3 regions of the Halobacillus sp. Marseille-Q1614 genome follow, and region 3 is predicted to be linked to each of the others. Evidence: riboswitches for the same ligand, from Rfam matches in the RefSeq annotation. Region 3 holds a riboswitch; each other region holds the start of a gene.
The links. A riboswitch is a leader RNA that binds a small molecule or an ion and turns the genes downstream of it on or off. The one in region 3 is predicted to bind S-adenosylmethionine.
Positions count from the first base shown of each region.

Region 1: it holds a riboswitch for S-adenosylmethionine, as region 3 does, so the genes downstream of both, HUS26_RS13430 (acetoacetate--CoA ligase) here and HUS26_RS16910 (OsmC family protein) in region 3, are expected to answer to the same signal.
Region 2: it holds a riboswitch for S-adenosylmethionine, as region 3 does, so the genes downstream of both, HUS26_RS12455 (assimilatory sulfite reductase (NADPH) flavoprotein subunit) here and HUS26_RS16910 (OsmC family protein) in region 3, are expected to answer to the same signal.

Region 1 is NZ_CADDWH010000001.1:2,701,928-2,709,406, reverse strand. Features, by position in the region: gene HUS26_RS13445 (sodium:solute symporter family protein) at 1-1,282, opposite strand, end outside; gene HUS26_RS13440 (Zn-ribbon domain-containing OB-fold protein) at 1,380-1,796, opposite strand; gene HUS26_RS13435 (thiolase family protein) at 1,793-2,956, opposite strand; gene HUS26_RS13430 (acetoacetate--CoA ligase) at 2,956-4,899, opposite strand; SAM riboswitch class I at 4,966-5,072, opposite strand; SAM riboswitch class I at 5,138-5,242, opposite strand; gene HUS26_RS13425 (cytochrome c oxidase subunit 2A) at 5,494-5,643, shown strand; gene HUS26_RS13420 (cytochrome c oxidase subunit II) at 5,657-6,118, shown strand; gene HUS26_RS13415 (cbb3-type cytochrome c oxidase subunit I) at 6,133-7,479, shown strand, end outside.
Region 2 is NZ_CADDWH010000001.1:2,470,114-2,477,592, forward strand. Features, by position in the region: gene HUS26_RS12445 (endospore germination permease) at 1-790, shown strand, start outside; gene cysI (assimilatory sulfite reductase (NADPH) hemoprotein subunit) at 881-2,620, opposite strand; gene HUS26_RS12455 (assimilatory sulfite reductase (NADPH) flavoprotein subunit) at 2,640-4,448, opposite strand; SAM riboswitch class I at 4,645-4,755, opposite strand; gene HUS26_RS12460 (glycoside hydrolase family 13 protein) at 4,951-7,410, opposite strand.
Region 3 is NZ_CADDWH010000001.1:3,356,746-3,364,224, forward strand. Features, by position in the region: gene HUS26_RS16900 (LysE family transporter) at 22-672, opposite strand; gene HUS26_RS16905 (sodium:solute symporter) at 792-2,405, opposite strand; gene HUS26_RS16910 (OsmC family protein) at 2,402-2,881, opposite strand; SAM riboswitch class I at 2,966-3,074, opposite strand; gene HUS26_RS16915 (hydrogenase maturation protease) at 3,282-3,740, opposite strand; gene HUS26_RS16920 (nickel-dependent hydrogenase large subunit) at 3,740-5,146, opposite strand; gene HUS26_RS16925 (hydrogenase small subunit) at 5,139-6,044, opposite strand; gene HUS26_RS16930 (cytochrome b5 domain-containing protein) at 6,045-6,539, opposite strand; gene hypE (hydrogenase expression/formation protein HypE) at 6,570-7,479, opposite strand, start outside.

The DNA.
Region 1 (7,479 bases), 650 kb from region 3:
GTGTGATCGGGGCGATGATTCCGGAAATAATCGCGGAATAACTGAACTGGATAAGGAACGCCAGTGAATCTGGCCGGTCGAGCGATAGATAAAGAGATGCAAGACCAACAAAGATGAGGGATCCTTTCGCTACTTTCAGAGATTGATTCTCCAGCTTTTTCTCGCTGATTTTTTTAGAAGACAGGATAGGCGCGACCACTCGATATAAGTCGTTGCCGATACTTGTCGTTACACCTAGATACAGACTGTCGGTACTAGAAAGAATCGCAGAAATAATTCCTACAATCATAATCGCGGCAATAAAGCTTGGGAAAGCTTCAATTACATAAGCCGGAATCGCTGCGTCTGCACTCTGTAAGGATGGGAATAGCACCCGGGCGGCTAGTCCGCCTAAAACCATTAAGGTTGAAATGATACATAGGATAATCCCTGAGGACAGTGTAAATGGCGCAAGGTCCTCTTCATTTTCAAGAGATAGTACTTTATTTAACAAGTGCGGCATTAATACAAAGCTGAACAGCATAAACTGCACGGCCATGATTGCTAAGGCGCTGTTATATGGGCCGCCGCTTGCTACGGCCGCTGTCAGGTTCGGATCAATCGCGTTCAAACGGTCAGTTAAGACGCCAAATACATTTAACCCGCCGCCAATCGTCCACAAGAACGAGACAACAACTAGAATAGAAGTCAGTGCCATAAGGATTCCTTGAATCCCATCAGTAATCATCTGGGCGAAAGCACCGCCAAGTCCGATATAAACAATCGTAATCGCGACACCGATAATAATGCCCCAGAAATAAGGGATGCCGATCACGGTTTCAAAAATAGTAGCCAGTCCAACATTTTGACCGACAATATAATAAACATTGAATAAAATTAATAATGATACCAGTGCTTGCAAACCTTTAGAATTGTATCGTTTCCCCAGCCATTCAGGCAGAGTAGAGACACGGCCGAACTTTTTACCGTAACGCCAGAACGTTTTGGCAAAAAGAAGCAGGGCCACCCATGAAACACCGAAGCATCCGAGTGTGTACCAAAGGACGGCGGTTCCGTACTGATACGCTAAGCCCGGAACACCAATAAACAAGTTGGCACTTGCATAAGAGGTGGCGAAGCTTGCCCCTACGAGCCACGGGTTGACTTTACCTCTTGCAGTGGCGAATCCGGACATCGACTTACTGTGTGCACTTCCTTTTTTACCAATCCATGTGACGAGGCCAAAATAAGCAATCATGAGAATAATGACAGTCCATAATAAGGTATTCGATTCGTTAAGCATTTATCTTTCTCCTTTCTTTCCAGCATAGATGAATTTCCACAGGAGCAAGCCTCCTGCCCAGAATAATGCGATGGATAGAAAATAAGTAAGTATCATGTTAAATTTCCTCCTTCTTTTGTTTGAAAAATGGCAGGGGATGGGGACCGATTTCTACAATATCCACAATTACTTCGAGGTCTAAAGCTAAATCTTCTTCTTCAATTAGCAGATGGGTTAATAATGAGGGCCCTTCTGCAAGCTCAACAACTCCTACGATATACGGGGTACGCTCCTGCCATGCAGGATGGCCCGCTCGATGAATAACACTCCAGGTTTTTAATTGACCTTCACCAGACGCTTCTTTCCAAGTCAGAGAATCATGGAAACAGCGGGGGCAGTGATCGCGCGGATAAAAAATCCATTTCTTACATTCCTCACACTGCTGAAGAGTAAATTTTCCCTCTTTGATGCTGTCCCAAAACGGCTGGCTGACAGGCGTAATGGTTGGTGTGGGCAGGGATATATTTTGACTCATTGTTCGCCTCCTAATACAAGAGCATTGGTTTCACTTAATGTCGCTCCGTTGCCTGTAACGAGGGCCAGCTTCGCATTTGGAATCTGGCGCTGATCTGCTTCGCCTCGCAGCTGATGAACCGCTTCAACAACATGAGACATGCCCCCGGCGAGATCGGCCTGTCCGAATCCTAACTGGCCGCCGTGCGTATTTAACGGATAATCGCCGTCATAGCCGAAACTGTGATTTTTCACAAACTCTCCAAACTGTCCAGGTGCGCAAAGCCCTGCGCTTTCAAGCTGAACAGCAACGACGCTTGTGTAGCAGTCGTATAAAGAGAAAAGATCGATATCTTCAATGCTTGTCTCCGCCTGCTTTAGCGCCTTTGGAATGCAGTAGCTGAAAGGCAGCTTATCGATTGAGGGTGCCTGGCTTACGGCGCGGTGGGTTATTTTTTCACCGGCCCCTTTTAAAAAGATCGGCTTGTGCTGTCCGACACGTGCTGCTTTCTCTTCTGAAGTCACTACAACGGCAGCACCTCCGGCTACCGGCATGACGATTTCTAATAAATGAAGCGGATCTGAAATCAGCGGAGAAGCCAGAATGTCTTCGAGCTCCGCCGGCTTTCCATAAAAGATCGCATTCGGATTATTTTGGGCATTTTTTCTCGCCCAGTAGGCAATCCTGGCAAACTGCTCTTGTGTAGATCCGTACTCTTCCATGTGCTGACGCTTTAATAGAGCATAAGACGTATTGGCACCTGATGCTCCAAACGGAACATCAAATTCACGGATCGGATTGCGGTTTGGAGAGCGTAAGGTTTCGCCTTTTTCATTTTTATTGGCTAGGACGCAGACTACAGTCTCACACATCCCGGCTTCAATAGCAGCCGCTGCCCGCCAGATCATTCCCGGCCCGGAAGCCCCGCCAAGATCAACGACGTTCGACATGGTGGGATCGATTCCTAAATACTCCGAAACTGTCGCTGGCACGTGCTGTGGTGTCTCACCTACTTGAGGACCGACGAGCAGACCGTCGACCTCGTGTTTGGAAATGCCGGCGTCCTTTAGGGCCAGACGGACAGATTCGGCAATTAAGCTTAAAGTTGTTTTTCCTGTTGAATAACGAACGGGCTCTAATTCACCAATTCCAATGATTGCCCCTCTAGGTCTACGAGTCATTACACGAACTCCTTTTCTGTAATCTGGCGGTAAGACTGTAAACTCGCTGGATTTCTCAGAGACGCTTCATTACTTACCGTTTTTCCTAAGGCCGCAGTTTTTGCAGCTCCTTCAACTTTCTTGCCATTGATGGTATGAGGAATGTCTGTGACTTGATAAATTCGCTTCGGAACATGTCTTGGTGACGCCGTCGCCCGGATTTTCTTGCGGATGTTCTTAGCTAATTCTTCGCTCAACTTATCTGTTACCACGCAAAGGATGATTTCCTCATCATTCTCTTTTGGAAGCCCAAACACGATCGAGTCTTCTACTTCCTGAATATGATCAACAGCCCGGTAGATTTCCGCGGTACCGATTCGAACGCCTCCTGGATTTAAAGTTGTATCCGCGCGTCCGTAGATAATGAAAGACTCATCAATCGTCTGTTCGGCGAAATCTCCATGTGTCCAGATGCCTGGCCGCTTTGAAAAATAACTCTTACGGTAACGCTCATCCCCGCCTTCACCGAAAAAGGTAATCGGCATGCTTGGGAACGGCTGGGTACAGACTAGATCAGCCTTTTCTCCATAAACAGAAGCGCCGCGCTCATCTAATGCGTCGACAGCCATTCCTAATGCTTTGCAGGCGATTTCGCCTCGTTTTACCGGGTGAACCGGTGATCCCATCACAAAGCAGCCGATGATTTCCGTCCCGCCAGAAATAGAAGCGAGGAAGAAGTCTTCTTTTATCGTTTGATAGACCCAGTCGTACTGCTCGGGTGCAAGCGGAGCCCCGCAGGACAAAATGCTTTTTAGTCTTGAGAGCGAATGCGAATCTTTTAATTGAATGCTGGATTTAGCGAGTGTCTCTAAATATTTTGGACTTGTGCCGAAATGCGTCACTCCGACTTCATCCGCTATATCCCACAGGTGAGAGAGGTTGTCTGATCTTACAGGGGATCCGTCATATAAAAGCAGAGCGGCTCCACTGGCTAATCCGGACACCAGCCACGGATACATCATCCATGCGGTGTTGGTGTACCAGAAAAGCACATCATCCTTTTGAACGTCGCAGTGCAGCTGGTGTTCTTTTACGTGTTGAAGAAGCGTGCCGCCGGCAGAATGGACGATAGCTTTTGGAAGCCCCGTTGTGCCGGATGTATATAAAATGTACAATGGGTCGTTAAAAGCTGTTGGTGTAAATAATGGTTCTGATGCGTTATTGCTGCAAAGGTTGTCCCACGTTAAAGTTTCTGTGCCGGGAACATCCAATTCTCCACTTAACGTAATAACGGCAGTTAAACCTTCGAGATTCTCCGCGGTTTCTTTAACTTTTTCTCTAATGTTAAAAGGCTTTTCTTTGTATTGATACTGAAGGGAGGCTATTAATACTTTAGGCTGCACCTGCCCGATACGATCCAAGATTCCTTTCGTGCCAAAGTCCGGAGAGCAGGACGTCCATATCGCTCCTAAAGAAGCAGTGGCAATCAAGGCGGTGAGCCCCTGGATATCGTTAGTTGTAATCCCGGCGACACAGTCTCCTTTTTTCACACCTAAGTTTTTCAGTCCTTGCTGCGCCTTAGCGACAGCTTCTTTTAGTTCTCCTAATGTAATTCGGCTGCTGACTCCATTTTCATTTGCTTCATAAGCAACAGTTCGATCGAGAGATCCACGCAGCAGGTTTTCGGCAAAATTCAGCTGTGCATTTGGAAACCACTGCGCATCCGGCATGGAGGAGGCAGGGGTATAGACGCTGCCTCCTTTTTCACCGATAACTCCGGCATAGTCCCAAACCTTCGACCAGAATTCATCTAAGCGGGAAATGGACCAGCGGTGCAGTCGTTCATATGGAAAAAGCGGCTGATCTGCGAAATCAGCAAATGCTTTTATATGTGAATGGTTTATACCTTCCTCGGGCGGCTCCCATAGTAAGGAGGAACGCTCAGGTGTAATTGATATCGTCATGGATAAAGCTCCTTTCGTCCTATAGAAAAAGCTCTCTTCAAAAATAAGAAGAGAGCTGAAACACTCTTCTTATCTTCCAGGATTTCTCCTGCAGGAATTAGCACCTTTTCAGACGATTGCCTGAAGGTTGCCGGGCGTCAACGGGCCAGTCCCTCTGCCTCTCTGGATAAGAATCAATATTTAATTAAAAAACCTCTCTATTTTTTATAAATAGAGAGGTTCAAGAGATGTATTTATTCTCTTATCTTCCTGAGCCTTTGCTCAGTAGGATTTGGCACCTTGCTATAAATATAGCGGTTGCCGGGTTTCACAGGGCCAGTCCCTCCACCTCTCTGGATAAGAATTTCGTCGTTTATTAAGTTATTTGTGATCATAGCAGTTAAATTCTTTTTCGTCAATGGATTTCTTTAGAAATCTCTGAAAATTACATGAACCATTTTCTTCGACAAAGCCGGCGTATGACTTAAAGAAACAGCCGATTTTTTTGTCGTAAAATCATCCATTAAAAAAATCTGATTAGTGATGAGCCTCACTGCGTGCGTCGACCCTGCCCTTTAAAATTAAGATATAGGAAAACGGAAAGGGGAGAAGATCATGACAGAGAGGCAGTCATCAAAGGTTAACCCAACAAATCCTAAGGCAGAGGATTCATTTAAGGGGACGTTGTTTTCAGTTGGGGTTGTAGGAGCCGTAATCGTTATTGTCTGGGTAGCCGTATTTTGGATCTATATGGCAAGAGTATAGAGGGGGAGAGACGATGCATCGGCTGGAAGAGATTTGGATGACACTAAGTATCGGGCTGCTTGTTGTTTTTATGGTAATTATCGGCTATCAAACATTTGCGATGGGAATGGGGCCGCCGAGCCATAAAGAAACAATAAATCCGCAAAAAGTAACGGAAACTGCTCCATTTGATCAACCCGGTATTAAGCAAATTGGGGAGAACGAATATGAAGTCGTGATGGTTTTACAGGCGTTTCAGTTTACTCCTAATAAAATTGAAATTCCCGCTGGGTCGAAGGTTACCTTTACGATGGCCACTCCAGATGTAACTCATGGATTTCAAGTCGCAGGAACCAATTTAAATGCCATGGTTATGCCTGGGCACATCCAAAAAATCACCCATACATTCAACAAGCCAGGTGAGTTTCTTGTGTTATGTAATGAATATTGCGGAGTAGGCCATCAGATGATGTCAACTACCATTAATGTGCAGTAAAGGGGGGACCAAAAATGGAAAGTGCATTACGTAAAACGATCATTCAAAAGACAAAAGGTCTCGGTGTAAACCCGCAAGACGCGAAGGTTTCATTATCCTATTTTTCCGTATCATTTGTGGCACTTCTAATTGGCGGTGTTTTAGGATTGCTGCAGGGACTGGAGCGCGCTGAGATTCTTCTCCTTCCGTCCTGGTTCAATTATTATCAAGTGTTAACCGCCCATGGGATATTACTGCTTCTCGTGTTTTCTACGACTTTTACGATCGGTTATCAATATGCCAACCTTTCTTATTCATTTGGAGGGCTGCTTCCTAAAGTCCGCAAGCTTGCCTGGACGGGATTCGGTCTCATGGTATTTGGGACAGTATTGGCCGCGACGTTGATTGTATTAAATGAAGCATCTGTCTTATATACATTTTACCCGCCTCTTGCTGCGCATCCTTTGTTTTACGTAGGGCTCGTCTTTCTTGTTTTAGGAATATGGGCCTGCTGCTTTGGTGTTTTTATTAATTACCGTCATTGGAAAAAGTTCCACCCAGGCCAGCCGACTCCATTACTAGCTTTCTTTGCGATGGGAGTTTTCGTCCTCTGGTTCTTCGCAAGTATTGGAGTTGCGATTGAAGTTCTAACATTGATCCCCTGGTCCATGGGGCTGGTGGAAACAACTAACGTAATGGTAGGCCGTACGTTATTTTGGTGGTTTGGCCACTCCTTAGTAAACATTTGGTATCTTGTAGCTGTTTCTGCATGGTATGTTATCGTACCGAAAATTATAAAAGGCAGGCATTTTAATGAGAAATTGATCAGGCTCGTCGTCATCCTGCTCGTTATTTTAAATATTCCGGGAGGATTCCACCACCAGATTGTTGACCCGGGAATCTCTTTATCTGTTAAATTTTTACATGTATTTATGAGCTTAGCAATCGCCGTACCTTCTTTAATGACAGCCTTTGCTATGTTTGCAGTGTTCGAACGTGCTGGAAGAAAGCAAGGCGGAAAAGGGCTCCTGGGCTGGATTAAGAAGCTTCCGTGGGGGGATGTCAGGTTCTTAGCCCCTATGATTGCGATGATTGCATTCATCCCCGGGGGTGCGGGAGGCATTGTAAACACTAGTAACCAATTAAATCAAGTGGTTCATAACACGATGTGGGTCGTCGGTCACTTTCACGTTACTGTCGGGATGTCAGTTGTTATGACATTCTTCGGCATCAGTTATTGGTTAATACCACACTTATCAAAGCGCCAGCTCACACCGAAAATGAATAAAATTGGTGTAGTACAGACACTCATTTGGACAGCAGGAATGGTGCTGATGGCAGGTTCTCAGCACTTGGTTGGACTGTTGGGTGATCCTAGAAGA
Region 2 (7,479 bases), 890 kb from region 3:
AAATCTTAGTAATTTCATGGTAGTGAGTGTTATCCCTTACTCTCATCCCTGGGTTTATCAAATTATGATTCTTGTACTCGTATCCTACACAGCAGTGCTGGGTGTGAAAAAGCTTTTTCTCGTAAGTGAATTATTGTTTCCCTTGGTCATATTGTTCCTGCTGGGTTCACTGCTTTTAGTCACTGAAGAATTCGACTTTCTAGAGATAAAACCTATTTTCAACACTGGTTTCGCCCCTATTTTTGAAGGGGCTTACCCTACCTTAGGCTTCCCGTTCATTGAAGTTCTGATATTAAGTACCTTCCTTCAATATATGGAGAAGAAAGAAAAAGCTATGATGACCTTTTTATCCGGAATCGCTGTCGGCGGCCTTATTCTGTCAGTGACCGTTTTTTTTATCATTGGAGATGAAGGCGCCTATATGGTAGGACGAGAATCCTATCCAACCTATTCCGTACTGAGAGATATCGACTTTATCACTGTCTTTGAAAGAGTAGAAATCCTGATGGCCGTCGCCTGGATAAATGGTTTATTCGTTAAAATAACGGCATGCTTCTTAGTAGCCATGATTGGCTTGCAGCATTTAGCAAAATCGTCCAATTATTATTTCTTTGTTATACCAATCGGTGTACTTATTTGGGCAATGAGTAACCATTTGCATAAGTCTATTATGGATTTCAATAACTTTGTAAATACGAGCTGGACCTTATATTGGTTTTCCCTTTACTTTTTTATTATCCTAATATTTTTGATTGGTTTCATGAGAAAAGTAAAGGTCAATACATCCTAGCAGGAAACCTTGCAGATTATTTACAAACAGATATATAGGAAACAATGAAAAAAGCCTGTTGAGAGCTTTCAACAGGCTTTAATCAATAATTTATTTATTTCCTGCCCCTTCTTCCATCTTATGAAAATCAAGGCCGGAGTTTACTTTTTCTACATACCCCGCGCGAATGACAAAATCTCCGAAATGTTCATTTTCTTTACGCTCTTTTGCATAGTGAGAAATGATAGGCTTGAGCTCCTGAAGGATTTCTTCTTCGCCAATATTCTCCCGGTACATTTTATTTAATCTATCCCCTGCAAATCCTGCGCCTAAATACATGTTGTATTTACCCGGGGCTTTACCGATAAAGCCAATTTCACCAAGCGCCGGGCGTGAGCAGCCATTTGGACAGCCGGACATGCGGATAATGATCTCCTGATCACGCAGCCCTTGTTCATCAAGCATATCTTCAATTTTATCAATTAATGAAGGAAGGTAGCGTTCGGACTCTGCCATCGCAAGACCGCACGTAGGAAAAGCAACACACGCCATTGAATTCCGTCTGAGTGCCGAGTTTTCTTTTCCATCTGTTAATCCATAACTTGCGACGAGCTCATCGATTTTACCTTTTTGCTCCTCGGACACATTAGAGATGATCAAGTTCTGATTAGCGGTCAGCCTGAAGTCACCCGTATGCACTTTGGCAAGTTCACGAAGACCAGTCATCAGCTTATAATCTTCCGTATCTCTCACCCGGCCATTTTGAATGAAAAGAGTGAGATGCCATTTCCCGTCTCCCTTTACCCAGCCGTAACGGTCGCCATTATGGTCAAAATTATAGGGACGTGCTTCCTCAACACTCCATCCTAATCTTTCGTTTAACTCATTTCGAATCCAATCGAGACCTTTCCGATCGACCGTATACTTAAATCTGGCATTTTTTCTTTCTGAGCGGTTTCCATAATCGCGTTGAATCGTAAGGATTTTTTCACCGACTTCAATCATCTGTTCTGGCTTGCAGAAGCCGATTACGCGCGAGAGTTGAGGATATGTATCTGTATCCCCGTGGGTCATCCCCATTCCGCCGCCTACCGCAATATTAAAGCCTTGCAGCTTGCCACCTTGCAGGATCGCAATGAATCCCAGATCCTGTGAATAGATATCGACATCATTAGAAGGAGGCACTGCAACACCGATTTTAAATTTCCGTGGTAAATAAAGCGGGCCGTAGATCGGTTCGGATTCCTCTTCACCCCTGGTGTCGGCCACTTTCTCTTCATCAAGCCATATCTCATGATAAGCTCTCGTTCTCGGGAGCAAATGTTCACTGAGCTTACGGGACCACTCATACACTTCTGCATGAACATCAGACTGATAAGGAATTGAGTTACACATAACATTTCGATTTACATCCCCGCAGGCAGCAATCGAATCCATCAGCGCTTCGTTCATCCCTTGAATTGTATTTTTCATATTCCACTTTAAAATGCCATGGAGCTGAAATGTCTGTCTTGTCGTAAGCTTCATTGTACCGTTGCCGTATTTCACCGCGAGCTCATCCATCGTCAGCCACTGCTCAGGGGTGGCGACACCTCCCGGCAGTCGTACACGGATCATAAACTGATAGTTCGGCTCAAGCTTTTGTTGTTTACGCTCATTGCGGACATCCCGGTCATCCTGCATATAACTCCCGTGGAATTTAAGCAGCTTTGTTTCTTCATCAGGAATTCCCGCACTTAATCGTTCAGCGAAGCTTTCCGTCAGGTTCCCTCTTAAGAAATCACTGCGTTCCTTTATATCTTCCATTTCACTGGGAGGGCCGTGCTGTTCAGGAAATCTATTTTTTGTCATTCAAAAGCTCCTCTCTCTATTAATAAACATCACGCTGGTATCGTTTTTCTTTACGCATCTCATTAAGATAGGTGTTCGCTTCCTCTTCGTTCAATTCTCCCTCTTTCTGAATGATCGCAAGCAGCGTGTCCTGGACGTCCTTCGCCATATACTTTTCATCCCCGCATACATAAACATGGGCCCCGGCCTGCAGCCATTCATACAAAGCTTCACTCTGTTCAAGCATACGATGCTGAACATATACTTTTTCTGAAGTATCCCTGGAAAATGCGATATCCATTTTAGTCAGCACGCCTTCCTTCAGCCATCTCTGCCATTCAGTCTGATATAGAAAATCAGTAACAAAGTGCTGTTCCCCGAAAAATAGCCAGGAACCTCCTGAAGCTTCCGTCTCCTCCCTTTCTTCCAGGAAAGCACGGTAAGGAGCAACCCCTGTTCCTGCCCCTATCATAATAATTGGAGTGTCAGGGTTTTGAGGCAGCTTGAAGTTTTGGTTGCGCTGAACAAATACCGGCAGGGTGGAACCTGGCTCAGATCGTTCTGAACACTGCACAGAGCAGACGCCGGAGCGTTCTCGGCCATGGGCATCATACCTTAAGGCACCGATTGTAAGATGCACTTCATCAGGATTAGCTTTCTGGCTGCTTGCAATCGAATACAGACGGACAGGAATTTTGCGTAACACTTGTATAAAGTCCTGTGGCTTCACTTCCCATGGACCATAATCCTGAACTAAATCGAACAAGTCTCGGCCATAGATGTATTCTTTAAGGATTTCAGCGTTCTCGGGTGCTGTCAGTTTTTTAAGTGGATCACTGCCTGTTAAGTCAGCTGCTTTTTCTAATAATGGCTTAGTAAGACTTGTAATCTCAAAAGTAGACAACAATGCGGCACGGATCGCCCGCAGGTCTCCCTGCTTATTAATCGATACACTTTCTTCAGGATTCCATCCCATAAGTTCAATCAGCTTGTTGACTAATTCAGGGTCATTTTCAGGGAAAATTCCCAGGCTGTCGCCAGGCTCATATTCAAGATTAGACCCCTCAAGATCAATTTCTAAATGACGCGTTTCTTTGTTCGACCCACGTCCATTCAGGTTAATATTTTCTAACACTTCCGCCTGGAAAGGATGGCTTCGTGAGTAAGAAGGCTGGCTATCCATATTGACAACTGAAGCGGGAGCAGCCCCATGTGACTGCTGCTCTTCCTGGCCTTGAGCAATTTCATTTAAGACCCCATTAAACCATTCATTAGCCGGCTCTTCAAAATCCAAATCACAATCTACGCGGGAGAAAATCCGCTCCCCGCCTAGCTCTTCTAACCGCTTATCAAAATCTTTACCTGTCTGGCAGAAAAATTCGTAAGAGCTGTCTCCAAGTGAGAGTACCGAATACCGAACCCCTTCTAATTTCGGTGCCCGTTTGCTGTGAAGAAAATCATAGAAAGAGAGCGCATTATCCGGCGGATCCCCATCACCATGGGTACTTGTAAGAACAAGCAAATCCTCTACTTTCTTTAAAGATTTAGGCTTAAAATCATCTAAAGAAGCGACGTTCACCTGATAATCCTGCTGCTTTAATTTCTGTGAGAACTCATCAGCCAGCGACTGACAGTTTCCTGTATGAGAACCATATAAAATTGTAATTTCCCTCGTTTTACTTGGGCTGCTTCCGGCATTACTGACCTGTGTTTCTGCACCATTTGCTAAAGGTGCAGCTAAGTAACCGCTCAGCCACAGCCTTTGGGCTTCTGTAAGAGTAGGCAGCAGCTGATTGAGCTGTTCGGCCTGCACTTGATCAAACGGACTGTTCTTTTCTTTAAGTTGCAAAAATACCACCTCGCCAAATTTTATAAAATCGTAAGACCCCTGATGGAAAAGGATACAACCCTAGGTTAGAATCACTCCCTATACACTATGTAAGTCAGTGTAATCATAGTTGTTTAGTCGGGTATTTACATAAAATAATAAATAGCCCCTCTTCCAAATAAGAAGAGAGGCTAATCAATATCATTATGATTCCTTCTTCTTATTTTTCAGGTCATCCCTGCTGGAATTGGCACAGTATCTGAAAAAGAAATCCAGACCCGTTGCCGAGGCTTCAAAGGGCCAGTCCCTCCACCTCTCTCAATAAGAAAGCCGCTATGAAATTTTAAGGCAATTAATGGTACATATCTTATGCTTTATTGAGCCAATTGTCAATACATTTTGAAAAAAATCCTACAATTCCGATCAGTATTAAATTGTCCTTACAGCTATTTAGTACCGGGTACCGATACATAAAAAAACGTACCAGGTACCGAATGATAAATCATCGGATCCTGGTACCTGATTAGTTATAGAGTTTCCCTTTTACTTTATAAACTTCTACAGATTGGGCCGGGCTTTCTATGGCCAAGTTTCCTTTTTTCCCTTTAATTACAGGTTTGTCTTCAAGAAGTGGTTCGAACATAACGGTATTCGGTGTTCTTTGATTATAAATATCAAGCAGTTCGACGCTTTGCTTCTCATCTCCCTGATTGACGATAACCACCACTTTCTGCTGGCCTGCCGCTCTTTCATAAATGAGAAGATCCTCTGTGCTGTGAACAATCTTTAGTTCTCCCTCAGTCAGAGCCTTATTTTCTTTTCTCACTTCAATTAATTTCTGATAGTGTGCTTTCACATCAAGATCCTGCTCATCTTGATCCCAGGGCATCATTTCACGATAGTAGCGATCTTTCCACTCATCCACAAGGTTATGATCACCGCTTTGAGATAATCCGACTTCATCTCCGTAATAAATGATTGGAGCGCCCGGCAGGGTAAATTGCAGGGAAGCCGCATTTTTCAATGTATTCGTATTTCCCTCAGCTTCGTAAATAAACCTTGGGACGTCATGACTGTCTAAGAAGGTTGCCGGAATAAATTCGTCATGATAGGTGCTGAAAATCCGGTCTAACGAAGCTCCAAAATCGTTCATGCTTCCTCCGTTGATCATCGCTTCGTAAATAGCCGTCTGCGTTTCAAAATCAATGGCCCCATCTAATTTCCCAGTATATGACGTAATTTTTTCTAAGCTGTCCCATACCTCTCCAAAAATGAATGCGTCCGGATCATTCTGCTTCACCGCATGACGGAAATCGACCCAGAAGCTGTAGCTTGGACCTTTGGCATAATCTAAACGGAAACCATCAACACCGATTTCATCCATCCAAAATGGCACCACAGTCTCAAGCATATATTCTCTCGTTTCCGGATTGTCGTTGTTTAATTCCGGAAGTTCTTTTACATCATAAAAAGTTTCGTATTGATCCGGCCACTTTAAGAAAGTAAACCAGTCATAATATTGACTGCTTTCTCCTTTTTCAACAGCATCCTGGAAAAAATCATGCTTGTTTGAAACGTGGTTCGGCACAAGGTCATAAACGACTTTCATATTTCTCTCATGAGCCCTATCAACTAACTCTTTCATCAATTCATTGCTGCCAAAACGCGGATCGACATTCATGAAATCTGTTGCATGATAGCCGTGGGAATAAGGACCCTCATAAATTGGAGAAACCCAAAGAGTATTTACACCAAGGCTTTCAATATAATCAAGCTTCTCGATCACGCCTTGCAGATCGCCGCCCATCCAGCCTTTCAGCCTCTCATCCTCTGGAAGAGAAGGATCTGTTGATGTGTTGTTGCTTTCTTCTCCATCACGGAAACGATCGACAAACACTTGGTAGATAATCGATTCTTTCGCCCATTCTGGTGATTGATAGTCTTCCACATAATAGGCAAACTCTGTTGCTTCATCGGAACTTAACGAATTGTTGTCGGCAAACTGAGAACCTTCGCTTCCAGAATTCCATACGTCAATTTTATACTTCACACGTGTATTATTTTTCTGCTTAGGAATCGTTCCTTCTAAAGTCGAAGTGTATAACCCTTCTTTGTTTGAAGTCGTTTCAACTACCTTAAGTCCGGTAACTTTTCCATTTTCTGCATCGCCGCGTTTTCCTTCAGGGGAGGAACCATCTGTTGTAAAGTAAACAGCTCCTTCATCAATCGGCCCATAATGTTCAACCGTAACTGTGACTTTCGGTTCATCATGTTTATCAGGGGTGTAAGGTGTATGGTTAAAATTGTGAGTGACCTGATGGGCAACAGGAATGTTTTCCCATTCAGAGACTTTGTCGTTATACACTTGATTATCTTCAGTAAAAGTCGCTTCCCTTGGTGCATCGATGACTTCTTTATACGATTCGCCGCCCAAGCTGTATACATACTCTAAGCGATCCCCCGCTTCTCCTCTAACTTCAATTTCATAAATTCCCTCAGCCACCTTAGTTAACGGGCTGACCTTATAATCGAAGCTGTTAAGATTGGAAGCAAGTGTCGGAACCACCCAACCCGGCGTGTTTTTAGGTACCGTCAGGTTTAACGTTAAGCTTCCTGAAGAAGTATCGGCAAGCTGAACATCCACTCTTCTTTCCTCGTCAGGGTAAAAGGTAAAAATGTAGTCGCCGTCTTGCGGAGGAGTAAACGTTAAATTAGCACCAGGCATCCAATTACCATCATAAACATACTTAAATTCAACTGTTTTTCCGCCTTCGAGAGTAATTGGCGCACTGGCCCAATACTTGTTTTCCTCGTCATATGTAAGCGGGTTATTGTTAGATCCCCAATCTAGTGAATCTGCACTTCCTCGCAGAACTACAGTGTCATACGTCTGTTCATCAGCATTCGATTCGATTTGCGCAATCGGTTGCACAAAAGTCATTAAAAAAAGGACAACGACTATTACCAGCAGTAACTTTTTCAAATGCATCTCTTCCTTCCTATTAATGTAATCGTTTTCATAATAATGGAATTTCCTTAAGAAGTCTATAGT
Region 3 (7,479 bases):
TAAAATAGGCTGTTCCCCCGTTCAAAGAAAATCTGTCACTTTAATTGCCGCCTTAAACGCGAAGTACACACCAAGACTTATTAAGACCAGGCTAGCCATTACTGTGATCAGCTTCAATGCTCCTGGCTTCAGCAGTGTTTTACTAAAATGAACGGTGAGGGCAAGGTTTAAATTCCATAGACCGATACCGATAAAGATAGCACTGCTAATGTAGAAGGCTCTTAGGATGTCTTCGTCCTGCAGGGAATCACTGAGCACCGATCCGTAAATGCCCAGCCAGAATAAGATATTTAAAGGATTGAACGCAGCTATCGATAATCCGGTAAGATAGGGGCGAATCAACCCGGTGCTTAAGCGGTCCCCTCTATGATCGGATGAATCCACTATAGGTTCTGTTCTATTGATAAAACTTTGAATCCCGGTATAGGTTAAAACGAGGGCCCCCAATACTAATAAGATAAGCTGGACCCAGTTTAAGGTCAGGTATTCGGAGAGTCCTCGATACATAAAGTACATTAAAGCGAGATCAGCCGTCATGCCGCCTGCTCCAACAAGTAAAGAAGGCCAGAACCCTTGATAAATCCCTCTTCTAATGATTTCGATATTGATTGGTCCGATGGGTGCTGCAATGGATAAGCCGAGTACAATCTGCCTGATTAAAAGAAAGAACATGCCTTAAGCCTCCCGCGTTTAAAGAAGTTTGTCCTTATATTTAATGAAGGGACAAGGTAAATTAGAAGTAAAAAAAGAAGGAACTTTCCATTTTTAAATGGAGTCCCTTCTTTTCGTTACTAGGAAACCACTTGCTTACGTGATTCCTGCGCTGCATATTTAGGCTTAAAGTAAATAATACTTGCGATGAATAAGGTTAAAGCATTACTAAAGATAAACAATCCGACGATGCCCGTCTGGTGAAGCGGCTCGTAAAAAAATACATTTACCACTAAAAGTACACCAGCAGCAATCGCAGTGACAGGTCCTTTTAGGGAAGCGGCTCTGTTGATTTTCCATTGGCCGATATTGAGAACGACCGTAAACAAGACCATTGTCAGGACATTAACACTCATGCCGACCCATACCGGGTGAATGTTGAGGTAGAAGTCTGTCGGGCTCCAGTTGCTTAAATTGTACCAGATCAACCCGGCGGCGAATCCTCCAAACAGCGAGCTGACAACGGCTCTTTTGGTAACGAGCGGCCAGAATAGGGCAGCTACAACGGGTGCGAATGTAGCTGAGTTTCTCATCGTCCAGGCGAGCACATTCCACCAGGCTGACTGCTCTGTTCTTAAGAAACCGAAGACGATCATCAAGCCTGTTAGAATCAGCAGCGACCATTTGGTATAGGTAATGAGCTTCTCTGGAGAGGCACCTGGAAATACGGCACTTCCGACGTCTTTTCCTAAGCTTGTCGCTCCTGAGAACTGGCAAGGAGCTCCCCAGCCGAGGGCACATGCCCAGATTCCAAGGAAAAATAGTCCGACTAACGGAGCGGGCAGCACCTCCATGAAATATTGCGGCAGGGCAACCAATCCTAAGCTTGCATCAGGTACGACGACAGATGCTGCTAAACCAAATAACACACCTAAGACGATAAAAGGAATTCCCATGAATGAGGCGGCAATTAGTCCTTTTCTGCCTTCTTCAGGAGTTCTGCAGGATAATGCCATTTGAAAAGCAGCCTGCGCGAGAATTACATTAACTAGAAAAGTCGCGAACCAGACGAGAATAACCTGAAGTCCTGCTCCTCCCCAGTCAAACATTTGCGGGCGGTCTAAAGCGAGCTGCTGCAGGCCTGCGATCCCTGGATTAATGAAAAATGCCGCAGTTCCAATAATGAACATGATCGCAAAGACGATGGAATTCATCGTCTGTGTAAAGGCTACCGACCACATACCGCCGGCTTGTAGATATACAAATAGTAAAAGAGCTGTAAACGCGACAGAAAGAGATAAAGAAATTCCGGTAAACACGTGAAATGCTGAGGCAAACGCAATTGCCGTGGCTACCGACCACATTGGAAAGGCGATCGCCGTAATCGTACCCGCCAGTCCTTTAGCCGTCCGTCCGAAGTTGTCGCCAATTAAACCAGAAATTGTAACAATAAGCTTTTTGCGAAACGATTTAATCATCAGCAAGGCGATGATCAGGACTTGGACCGTTTCTGCTACTCCATACCATATGGCAGAGATTCCGGTCAGATAGGAGAGCTCGACAATCGAAATGTAAGTAGAACCTGAGAATAAACCAGTGATACAAAATGCTACGGTCCACCAGCGAAACGTACGCCCTCCAACGAAATATTGCTCTCCCCGGCTTGCCTTTCGCTTGGCTAAGTTCCCGACAATAATTAAAGCCAGCGTGTAAAGCAGCGCGAATAATATCATCCATATTCCATATGATGTCATGATTGCACCTCCTTATTGATCTCCCAAATAAGTTCAATCTCAATACCAGCATCTTTAAACAAATTGAATGCAGGGCAGCGTTTTTTAACTAAATAGATTAAATGATGGGCGTCGATTTCCACTTCAGCAAATGTAACTTCTACTTTTAAAGTAACCTGCTGGAAGTGCGGGCTTACGTCAGCCGTTCCCAGCAATCCTTCACGGTCGACCGTCCCTATGGATGAAGAGGTCAGGTGCTCTATCGTAAGGGCGTTTTCTTTTGCGACCATTTCAATTACGATCATTAAACAGCCGTTAAACGAGCCGAGGATGTATTCCATTGGCGTCATTGCCTGATTTAAGCCGCCCAGCTTCTCTGGCTCATCGATCAGGAAATCGAAATCCCGAATATAATGCTTGTTTTGGAATTGATTCGTGCGCGTACTTTCTGCCTTAATTGAACGTATTGACGACTTGGTTTGTGTTTCACTTGCCATACAAAATCCCTCCATTTTTGATAAATAAAAAAGCCTTCTATTTTCCTGAATGAAAAATAGAAGGCTTGGATATTTAGGTCCCGGCTCTTATCTTTCAGACAGAAAAATGTCTGCTGGAGTTAGCACCTTGTTTATAAAAAACAGGTTGCCGCGGGATCAAAGGACCAGATTCCTCCACCGCTCTTGATAAGAAAATTATGAAATTACTGAACATTGTATGGCTTCATCTAAGGAATGTCAATGGAAAATCATAGTAAATAAGTCGGTTTTGTCATGTGAAGAAGGAAATTGCGAGACTCCTTGGACGCCAGTTCGGGACCCAAAGAGAAGCGGGGAGGCTCGACGGATCCCCGCGGAAAGCAAGTGATTTCCCTGCCCCCTTTCGCCTAACCCAATCCCTTTAATGGCTGTCTTTTAATAGTTGATCAATAGTTATTCTCACGTCCCTTAAAATAGTGTCCCACTTTCCCTTTAAAGGTGCGCTCAATCCTATATGAAACTTAATCTCAAAAGGCTCTATACCAATAAGGAAACCCTTAAGCGTATCTCTTTGCAGGTAGAGAGACTGAAACAAATGTATGTTATGCGGCGAGATATCGAGAGGACGCTGTTCATGTAAGTTGTTAATCGGGAAGATGGAAAGTTCTCCAGGTTCTTTTCCTGCCCGGACGGTATCTAAAATAATCATATAGGAGGCCTGTTCAATTTGCTGGAGACAGTAGTCAATGTCTGATTCGCCGATTAGATAAGAGATATTTTCCGGATGTTTCTGCTTCGCCAGTTCTTCTGTGAGATAAATTCCAATTCCATCATCCATCATGAGCTGATTGCCAATTCCAAGTACGATTACTTTTTCCATTAAAACACCTGAATGGTTTTGACTACGCGCCCCGGGCTGTAAACGTGTGTCGCGCAGGACATACATGGATCAAATGAACGGAGGATCCTTCCGATTTCTGCCGGCTGGTCAGGGTTTTGAATCGGCGTACCCAATAAGGCTCTTTCGGCTACGCCGGCGAAGCCTTTATCATCTCTAGTAGAGAAATCCCAGGTGGAGGGGGTGATAATCTGATAGAAAGATAATTTCTTATTATCTATTTTAAGCCAATGTCCTAAGGCGCCCCGCGTTGTATCTGTTAATCCCCGGCCTGATGCTTTTTTAGGGACTTCATATTGTTTCTGCAGCTCTACATTAGGAAGCACTTCTTTAAGTAACGTCCTCATAATTTCTGTGATTTTTTTAGCTTCAAGAGCCCGGGCAATCGTGCGGTCCATGGCAGAAATACCAAGTTTTTGCTCTCCTGATAAAATGAGCCGTGCCAGCGGCCCCACTTCAAAGGGGAGTCCGTCATATCTTGGAGCTTTTACAAAGGAATAGCCTTTTTCTTTGTCCATATCGGGTTTAGGGGTCAGCTCGTCTGGCTTGTACGTATTTTCTATTGCTGTATACCAGGAATAATCTATCTTTTCTTCTATTTTATTTTCATCAAAAGGCTGCACAGTATTCCCGCTGAATACGAGCGGATTTACATACAGGGTCCCAAGATCTTTATAATTGTCAAAAGCCCCATAGGTTAATAGATTTCCATATCCTCCTCCTAAACGGAAATAGTCAGGGTAATAGTAAGCAATCTCGTAAACGTCGGGGATCATTTTTTCATCAATAAATCCCGCGATATGCTGCAGTATGGAATCAATATGAACAATTTTTTCACTGTTGGCTTTCGTTGTAATCCCGCCGATAAAAACGCCGTGGTTGTGAGGAGCTTTTCCGCCTAGTACAGCGAGCATCTGGTGAGCGGAACGACTGATGGCAAGGGAATCAAAGTAATTTTGAGAGATTCGGCTATTGACAGATTGGGGCAGACGGTAATCGTCGTGGTCTGCTTCAACAATCGTAACCTTATCAATCTTTACGAAGTCGGGAACGGTATATTGATAGAAATGGCGGATATGATTTTGCAGAAACTCACAGCAGTGGATGATATCTCTCAAATATCTTCCTTGCTCTAATGGTTGTACATTTAAAGCATCTTCAAGTGCCAGAGAGGAGGCCATCGAGTGGGCGGCCGAGCATATTCCGCAGATGCGCTGAGTGAAATAGACGGCATCAAAAGGCTTTCGCCCGACCATCATTTCTTCAAAGCCCCGAAAAAGATTCCCTTTTGTCCTGGCATCAACGACGGTATTGTTTTCAATCGTGAAGTCAATCTCCATAAACCCGCTGATCCTCGTCAGCGGGTTTATAATAATTTTTTTACTCATCCTTTACCACCCTTGTCGTGTCAAAGCTAATAAACGGTTCCATCTGATCTGGAAAACCAAATGTGGCACAGCCGATACATGGCGTGTCATCACCAATCGGCCAATTGACATGGCCGTTCCACTGCCTTGTCGGGCAGTCGGTTCTCGTTACAGGCCCGCGGCAGCCAAGCTTAAATAAACAGGTTTTATCACTGAGTTTTTCCGCAAAGATGCCGCGGTCAAAGAACGGCCGTCGCGGACATCTGTCGTGAATCAGTGTGCTGTAAAACATGAGCGGGCGGTTTAAATTATCCATTTCCGGCTCGCCGTATAGAAGAAGGTGGGCCAGCGTGCCTAAGAACCAGTCAGGGTGTACAGGGCAGCCTGGAAGCATAATGATTTTTTTATGGGGGAGTACTTCTTTTAACCCGACAGACTGTGACGGATTGGGCTTCGCAGCCGATACACCGCCGTGTGTGGCACAGGCTCCGACAGCTAGGATGTGAGATGCTTTTTCCCCGAACATCTTTGCGGCCTCAAGACCGGTAAGCGGCTTCCCCTTCCAGCGGCCGATCACATTATATAAGCCGTTATTTCTTAAAGCCACAGCACCTTCTACCGCTAAAATAAAATCATCATCCAGCGTATTCATCAGCTTTTCAATGGCCTGCTCACCTTCAGCAGCCATGATGCTGTTTTGATAACGAAGGTCCACCATGGAAGTTAACGTATATTCAAAGTCAGGATTTTCCCCATTTAAAAGTGAAATTATATTTCCCGAACAGCCATTCAGCTCAAGGTACACTAACTTCTTTTTCTTAATCAGATCCTTATTCACGCTTCTTACAACCGTGCTTGATAATCTTTTGGCAATCGCTTCATTGGTTAACGACTCTGGAGGTAAAACTCTCTCTTCCATTTACACAAGCCTCCCTACAACTGGCATTGTGGCTAAGATCGCCTGCTGACCGGCATGACAGGAAGCAAATTCATTTGTATAGTCCTTACCGGAAACTAAGCCAAAATGAGTGGCTGCTGCCCAGGCTCTGTTGTTCGTTACATCGTACACGAGGCCGTTGACCGCAACATAAGCGGGCCTGCCATTCTTTCCGTCAAATGTTGCTAATTGCTCAACAGTGAATGTTCTTTGTTCAGGAGCAGGGGCCGCTTCGTTTTGGGGTGCTGGTGTAACAGGGTGCTGAGCTGTTGCACCATTTGCAAACGCCGGCTGAGGAGGGAGGGGGCTTGCCAGCAGCTCACTTAAAAAGTGAATGGAACTCAAGCTGTCCCAAAGCCTCTGAAAGGTCTGGGCGTTTTCTGGTGTATGACTGACATTAGCCAGCATTGAAACATCGTAGCGCGTTTGTGTAATGAGGTGATTAATTTCCTGACGAATCATCTGGGTGTTATTCATGTTGTCCTCTCCTTAAAAAAAGGATCAAATTCAGCAGATTCTCGGCAAAAGCATCCCTGAAAGCCGGTAAAGACGTCTCGTTGTCCCAATCGGTGTACATATCGTTAACTTGCCTTGGGCTTCCCCGCCTGCAGTGACACGGCCGATAACTTGAGCATCTTTTCCTAATTCACTGCTGTGCAGAGTATCCAGGACTTGCTGCTTTGATGCAGCATCGACAATAAGGATGACCTTTCCTTCGTTTGCCAGATAAAGAGGGTCAAAGCCTAAAATGTCGCAGGCCCCATGGACTTCATCTCGTATGGGTATCGAAAGCTCATCTAATTCTATCGTGCAGTTAAACTCTTCACACAGCTCGACAAGGGTGGTAGCCAGCCCGCCGCGTGTCGGATCTCTCATCATTTTAATACCTTCCGTATCTCCCATCAGCTGGCTGATCAGGTGATTGAGGGATGCACAGTCGCTTTTCACTTCGTTTAGCAAACCGAGCTCCTGGCGGGCGCTGATGATCGAAACTCCGTGATCCCCAATCGTTCCGCTAATGATTACCGCGTCTCCTTCCTTAATCGTTTCAGGCTCTAAGGGTTGAACGACTATTCCGATCCCTGTCGTATTAATAAATAATCCGTCCACACTGCCTTTTTCAACGACTTTCGTATCTCCGGCTGCAATTCTGACTCCGGCACGTGCTGCTTCTGCAGCCATACTTTTTACTACTTTTTTTAAGTCAGGCAGCGGAAAGCCTTCTTCTAAAATAAACCCTGCGGTAAGGACTTCCGGACGAGCGCCGGATACAGCTAAGTCGTTAATAGTCCCTGTAACCGCGAGTTTTCCTATATCACCACCGGGAAAGAAAATAGGTTTGACTACAAAACTGTCGGTCGTTACAGCTATATTTTCAAGAGGGCCTTTTAAAATCGCGGAATCCAACCGGGTTTGC